2 regions of the Exiguobacterium sp. BMC-KP genome follow, and region 1 is predicted to be linked to the other one. Evidence: a T-box and tRNA genes for the amino acid it is inferred to sense, from the RefSeq annotation. Region 1 holds a T-box; the other holds one or more tRNA genes.
What was found. A T-box is a leader RNA that pairs with one kind of tRNA and senses whether it is charged. The one in region 1 lies ahead of leuS (leucine--tRNA ligase), so its partner is inferred to be a tRNA-Leu.
Positions count from the first base shown of each region.

Region 2: it encodes a tRNA-Leu, which carries the amino acid that the T-box ahead of leuS (leucine--tRNA ligase) is inferred to sense. The anticodon was not compared.

Region 1 covers NZ_LGIW01000015.1:1,652,274-1,655,694, reverse strand. Annotated here, with positions in the region: gene ADM98_RS14360 (GNAT family N-acetyltransferase) at 1-346, shown strand, start outside; gene ADM98_RS14355 (HAD family hydrolase) at 440-1,084, shown strand; T-box leader at 1,123-1,345, shown strand; gene leuS (leucine--tRNA ligase) at 1,392-3,421, shown strand, end outside.
Region 2 covers NZ_LGIW01000015.1:1,038,815-1,042,235, reverse strand. Annotated here, with positions in the region: gene ADM98_RS11220 (hypothetical protein) at 1-225, shown strand, start outside; gene ADM98_RS11215 (alpha/beta hydrolase) at 247-1,179, shown strand; tRNA gene ADM98_RS11210 (tRNA-Leu) at 1,222-1,305, shown strand; gene ADM98_RS11205 (transporter substrate-binding domain-containing protein) at 1,506-2,273, shown strand; gene ADM98_RS11200 (amino acid ABC transporter permease) at 2,305-2,949, shown strand; gene ADM98_RS11195 (amino acid ABC transporter ATP-binding protein) at 2,946-3,421, shown strand, end outside.

The DNA.
Region 1 (3,421 bases):
ATATTTCGTATTGCTTGGAAACGAATATGCCCATGGTCATTTGATTGGCTGTAAGCGAGACGAAGCAAAGATATTTCCAAATCAGCGGCTTGAGTATGAAGCGATTCTTCACGCAAAAGCGCGTGGTCTTGTCGAACAACATCTCGGAGGTGGATATCAAGAACAGGATAGTCTCTTTGAGAGTAAATGTCGTTATACTGGATATCGCCTATTTGAGTATCATCAAGGAAAATCCATTCTTCAGCCAGCCATATACGATCAGTTATGTGTACGATTCGGATCAGGAGCCGATTCTGATTATTTTCCAGCTTACCGACAAACGAGTGTCCAGATGGCGACAAGTTAAAATGTAAATAAAGGAAGAAGGCAAAACGGCTACATCGTGTAGTCGTTTTTTTGATATGCTGATATCAGAAAAGTGACTAAAGGGGGATGTGTCATGAAAAAACGCGGTCTGATTTTTGATATGGACGGTGTGATTTTAGATAGTGAAATTCGTTACTTCGAGGTCCATCAGCAGATGTTTAAAACGTTATCGATTCCACTCGACCCAGTTCAGTATGCGACGTTCATGGGAAAAACAGGTGATGAGATGTGGGAAGAACTCGTCACTGAACATCAGCTAAAAGAAACAGCCAGTACGTTACTTGAAGAAGAACATCGGTTATTTCAAATTCATGCAAAACCAGAAGAGTGTGGATTAAAAGAAGGGGTCAAACGAGTCATCGAACAAGCTGTGAATCTTGGTTACGATATCGGTATCGCCTCCTCAAGTTCGCTTCAAAAAATCGAACGTGTCATCCGTCATTATGAGCTTCCGATCACACACTATGTTAGCGGGGAAGAGGTCGTCCGTTCCAAACCCGATCCTGCAATTTTTCGACTCGCAGCATCACGAATTGGACATCCGCCTGAGAATTGTCTCGTCATTGAAGATGCTGCGAACGGAATGATCGGTGCGAAGGCAGCGGGAATGGAAGTCATTGCGCTCCTCGATGACCGGATGCCGATGCAACGCCTAGAACAAGCGGATCATGTAGCGCAATCGCATGCAGAAATCGAGGAAATTTTACGGAAGCGTTGACGCTTGAGGAAGAAACAGATTACACTAGGAAAAGATAGTCAAATGCATGGAACTGAAGTAGTAGGGGAAAGGTGCCGTCAAGAGAGCTGGTGGAAGGTGCGAACCAGTCGGTAACAACCGTGAACTCGTCAGGGAGCACGATTCGTGAAGTCGTAGTAGCGAATCCGGTCTTTCACACCGTTATCCGTGAATCAAGCGGTCTGTCATAGACAGACAACGTGGGTGGTACCGCGGAAGCCAAACCGGTCTTTCGTCCCTTTTCTTAGGGGCGGAAGACCGGTTTTTTTAGATTAGAGGAGGAAAAGACATGCCGTACAATCATCGCGAAATCGAACCAAAATGGCAGGCGCGTTGGGATCAAGACAACGCCTTTGTCACGACAGAAGATCCAGAAAAAGAAGGGTTTTATGCCCTCGATATGTTCCCGTATCCGTCAGGTGCTGGACTCCACGTTGGTCACCCAGAAGGTTACACAGCAACGGATATCCTCGCACGAATGAAACGGATGCAAGGATATAACGTCCTTCACCCGATGGGATGGGATGCGTTCGGATTACCGGCAGAGCAATATGCCCTCGATACAGGGAACGACCCACGCGAATTCACAGCTCAAAACATTGAGACATTCAAACGTCAGCTAAAAGAACTTGGATTCTCATATGACTGGGATCGCGAAATCAACACGACAGATCCGAAATATTATAAATGGACACAATGGATCTTTACGAAATTATACGAAAAAGGACTTGCATTCGTCGACGAAGTCGCAGTCAACTGGTGCCCAGCACTTGGAACGGTTCTTGCGAACGAAGAAGTCATCGACGGATTATCCGAACGCGGAAATCATCCAGTCGTTCGTGTTCCGATGCGTCAGTGGGTCTTAAAAATCACGGAATATGCGGATCGTCTTCTTGATGATCTCGATGATCTCGATTGGCCGGACTCTGTTAAAGAGATGCAACGGAACTGGATCGGGAAATCAGAAGGTGCTGAAATTGATTTCACGATTGACGGACATAAAAAACAAGTCACGGTCTTTACGACGCGTCCGGATACAATCTTTGGTGCGACGTACCTCGTGCTTGCGCCAGAGCATCCATTCGTTGCTGACATCACGACAGCTGATCATCAGGAAGCAGTCGATGCGTACATCGCGCAAGTCCAAACGAAATCTGATCTTGAGCGGACAGATTTAGCGAAGGAAAAAACAGGCGTCTTCACAGGTGCTTTCGCTGTCAATCCGATTTCAGGCGATCGTCTTCCAATCTGGATTGCTGATTACGTCCTTGCATCTTACGGAACAGGTGCGATCATGGCTGTTCCAGGACATGATGAGCGTGACCACGAATTCGCGAAGCAGTTCGACTTACCAATCGTTGAAGTCGTCGCAGGTGGAAACGTTGATGAAGCGGCTTACACGGGAGAGGGCGAACACGTCAATTCACACATGCTCGATGGGCTCGGAAAACAAGAAGCAATCGAGACGATGATTGCTGAACTCGAAACGAACCAAGTCGGTCGTAAAAAAATCACGTATCGCCTCCGTGACTGGCTATTCAGTCGTCAACGGTATTGGGGTGAGCCGATTCCGGTCGTTCATATGGAAGATGGTTCAATGAAAACGCTCAGTCAAGAGGAATTACCGCTTGAACTTCCAATCATTCCGGAAATCAAACCGTCTGGTACTGGGGAATCACCACTTGCGCTTGCGGAAGATTGGTTGGATTATACGGATCCTGAAACAGGGATGAAAGGGCGTCGCGAGACGAATACGATGCCACAATGGGGCGGAAGCTGCTGGTACTACCTTCGTTTCATCGATCCACACAATGAAGAAGCGATTGCAGACCCAGAAAAATTAAAATACTGGCTCCCAGTTGACATTTATATCGGTGGGGCAGAACACGCTGTTCTCCACTTGTTGTATGCACGCTTCTGGCATAAAGTCTTGTATGATGCAGGTGTCGTGCCAACAAAAGAGCCATTCCAAAAATTATACAACCAAGGAATGATTCTTGGAGAAAATAACGAGAAAATGTCGAAATCACGCGGTAACGTCATCAATCCGGATGAAATCGTCAAGTCACATGGTGCCGATACATTGCGTCTTTACGAAATGTTCATGGGACCACTGGATGCATCGGTTTCTTGGTCTGAAAATGGTCTTGATGGGGCGCGTCGTTTCCTTGACCGCGTCTGGCGTTTGTTTGAACGGACAGCGGACATTCAAGACGTCACGGAAGTCGATGCTGACTTCGAACGGACATATCATCAGACTGTCAAGAAGGTCACGGAAGACTTCGCGAACATTCAGTTCAATACCGGAATTTCACAACT
Region 2 (3,421 bases), 610 kb from region 1:
TTGTTGGTCGCGCAAGTAGGAGATGTTCTCGTCATGCGACGTCCCGGTGAGGTCGTCGAGACAGAGACCGAACTCTTAAGCGAACTCGTAGAAGACGGTTTTACAGGAGCAGAGCTCGTACAAGAGTTTGCTTACCGGCGCCAGCAACAGGAACAACGATTACGTCAACAAGTCTTGCAGGATGAAGAAGACGACCATACTGCTCAATTGAAAATCGAGTTATAACTGAAAGAGGGAGTGAAGCAGATGCGTCGGAGAACAAAAATTGGTTTAGGGGTCATCGGATCCGGACTAGTGGCAGCAAGTTATTATTTTTATGAAATGGCGATTGCTACGAATCCAAAACCCTTCTTATCGAATAATCGAGACTTAAGTGACGAGATGGTCCGATTGATGCAACCTGGTCAGACATGGATCAAGGAACAACCGCTTGAGCGAATCGAGATTCAAGCTAAGGATGGTTTAACATTACGTGGACATTTTCTTCCGGCAGTAGTGCCGTCTGATCGAATTGTCATCCTTGTGCATGGATATGGAGGCGTCGGTACGGATTTAGCTGGCTTCGCCTATTTATACCATCAAGCTGGTTTTCACGTTATGATGCCTGACAACCGCGGACACGGGATGAGCGACGGTCATTATATTGGATTCGGATGGCATGATCGTGAAGACTGCCTTAGCTGGTCGAACTATCTGATCGAACGAATCGGACAAGATGCGAAGTTGTTCTTACATGGCGTTTCGATGGGAGGCGCAACCGTCTTAATGACAAGCGGCGAACAACTTCCACCACAAATTAAAGGGATCATTTCGGATTGTGCCTATACGTCCGTCAATGCAGTCCTTGCATATCAGATGAAACGAATGTATCGATTGCCACATTTCCCGTTTTTAGGCATGACAAGTCTGTTGACGAAACTGAAAGCTGGTTACTCCTTCCGAGAAGCATCTGCTTTAAAACAAGTTAAAAAAGCACAGGTGCCAATCCTCTTCATTCATGGTGGAGCGGATACGTTCGTTCCAACGGAGATGGTGTATGAGTTATACGAAGCATGTCCGACGGAAAAAGAACTTGTCGTCATTCCGAACGCTGCGCATGCTATGGCCTATTTTGAAGACCCCGCATTATATGACGAGGTCGTTGAGAAGTTCGTGCGGAGCATCTTGCGAAATGATTGACAACTCAGTTCATTACCCGCTATATTAATATCATAAATCAACGTCGTCGTGGCGGAACTGGTAGACGCGCTAGACTCAGAATCTAGTGGTGGCAACACCGTGGAGGTTCAAGTCCTCTCGGCGGCATAAATGGTTGAAGTAGGCAATCCAATGATGGATTGCCTACTTTTTTTGTTTGAATAGAAAACGGCTGTATCGAATAAACATTCAGAAAAGTTTATCTTTTTAGAATTTTTCTGGTAAAATACGTTTTAAAGAGGGTACTCTTCAGGGAAAGTACTAAGTGGAGACAACATTCTTTAAGACATAGGAGAGGGGAAGCAAACATGAAAAAAGGGAGTATCTTGCTAGCGCTCTTGATGAGCTGTATTCTCGTGCTTGGTGCATGTAGTATCGGTTCAAAAGAAGAAGAGTCGTCAGAAGGAAAGACGTATAAGGTAGGTATCGACGTTACGTATCCACCGTTCGAGTATAAAGACGGAGATACGTACAAAGGAATTGATATTGATCTCATGAAAGCAATCGCCAAAGATCAGAACTTTAAGATTCAATTCGAAGCAATGGACTTTAGCGGTATCATTCCGGCTCTACAAGCGAATCAATTGGACGTTGCGATTGCTGGGATGAGTATTACACCAGAACGGAAAAAAGTCGTTACATTCTCAGATCCATACTTCAAAGCTGGTCTTATTCTAGTCGTCAAAGAAGATGAAAATGGTATCAAATCTGTCAACGATCTTAAAGGGAAAAAAGTAGCCGTCAAAAAAGGAACGACTGGCGCAAAATATGCAACGGATAACGCAGATAAACTTGGTTTCACAGTCACGCAGTTCAATGATAGTCCAGCAATGTTCCAAGAAGTGAAGAACGGTAACGCAGCAGCCTTGATTGAAGATTATCCAGTCATCTCGTATGCAAACAAACAACAAAATCTTGGATTAAAACTGGTCGGAGATCGTCTCAACGGAGATAATTATGGAATCGCTGTCTTAAAAGGTGAGAACGAAGATCTGATGAAGAAAATCAACAAAGGACTTGCGAACCTGAAAGAAAACGGTGAATACGACAAAATCGTCGACACGTATTTAAAATAAGTCGCAAGGCGATAAGGGAGTGGGATAGCCAATGGAAGTGGTCAAAACCGCATTTCCATTTTTCTTGGAAGGGCTTCAAGTCACGTTGTATATTTTCATCATTGCTGTCATCGTCGGTTTTCTGATCGGATTAGTCGTTGCCTTGATGCGTTTGTCTCCATCAAAGATTTTAAACGGAATTGCGATTATCTATATTGATGTCATTCGCGGAACACCGTTCATCGTCCAGTTATTCTTCATCTATTTTGGACTTAATTCGCTCGAATGGTTATCAATGGACCGAATGTATGCAGGGATACTGACGGTCGCAATCAATGCCGGCGCGTATTTTGCGGAAATCATTCGAGCAGGTATCCAGTCGATTGATAAAGGACAAACAGAAGCAGCCCGTTCACTCGGGATGACAGGGCGTCAAACGATGGTACAAATTATCCTGCCACAAGCATTTCGGCGGATGTTACCAACGATTACGAACCAATCGATCATTAGCTTAAAGGATACGTCGTTGCTGTCGATCATCGGAATTGCTGACTTGACACAACAAGGACAAGTCCAGCAGTCAACGACGTTTGAACCATTCATCGTCTGGTCCGTTGTCGGATTGATGTACTTCGTCATCATTTATCTATTGTCCTTAGTGGCGAAGTTCTTGGAACGGAGGTTTACATTACGATGAGTATCATTGAAGTGAAGAATCTAAAGAAATCATTTGGTTCGAACGAGGTCCTAAAAGATATTAACGTTTCGATTGCCGAAAAAGAAGTCGTTTGTGTCATTGGTCCGTCTGGATCTGGTAAAAGCACGTTCCTTCGCTGCTTGAATCGTCTAGAGGAGATTACGGGTGGTACGGTCATCATCGATAATCATGATATTACGAGTTCAAAAGTTGATATTAACAAAGTCCGAGAAGAAGTCGGGATGGTTTTTCAACACTTTAATCTTTTCCCGCATAAAACTGTACTTGAGAACGTCACCCTTGCACCAATTAAAGTCCGTAAATCGGATAAAGAACAGGCGAAAAAACGAGCACTTGAACTCCTTGATAAAGTCGGATTACGTGAAAAAGCTGACAATTATCCGGGAGAGTTGTCTGGGGGTCAAAAGCAACGAGTTGCGATTGCTCGAGCGCTCGCGATGAATCCAAAAAT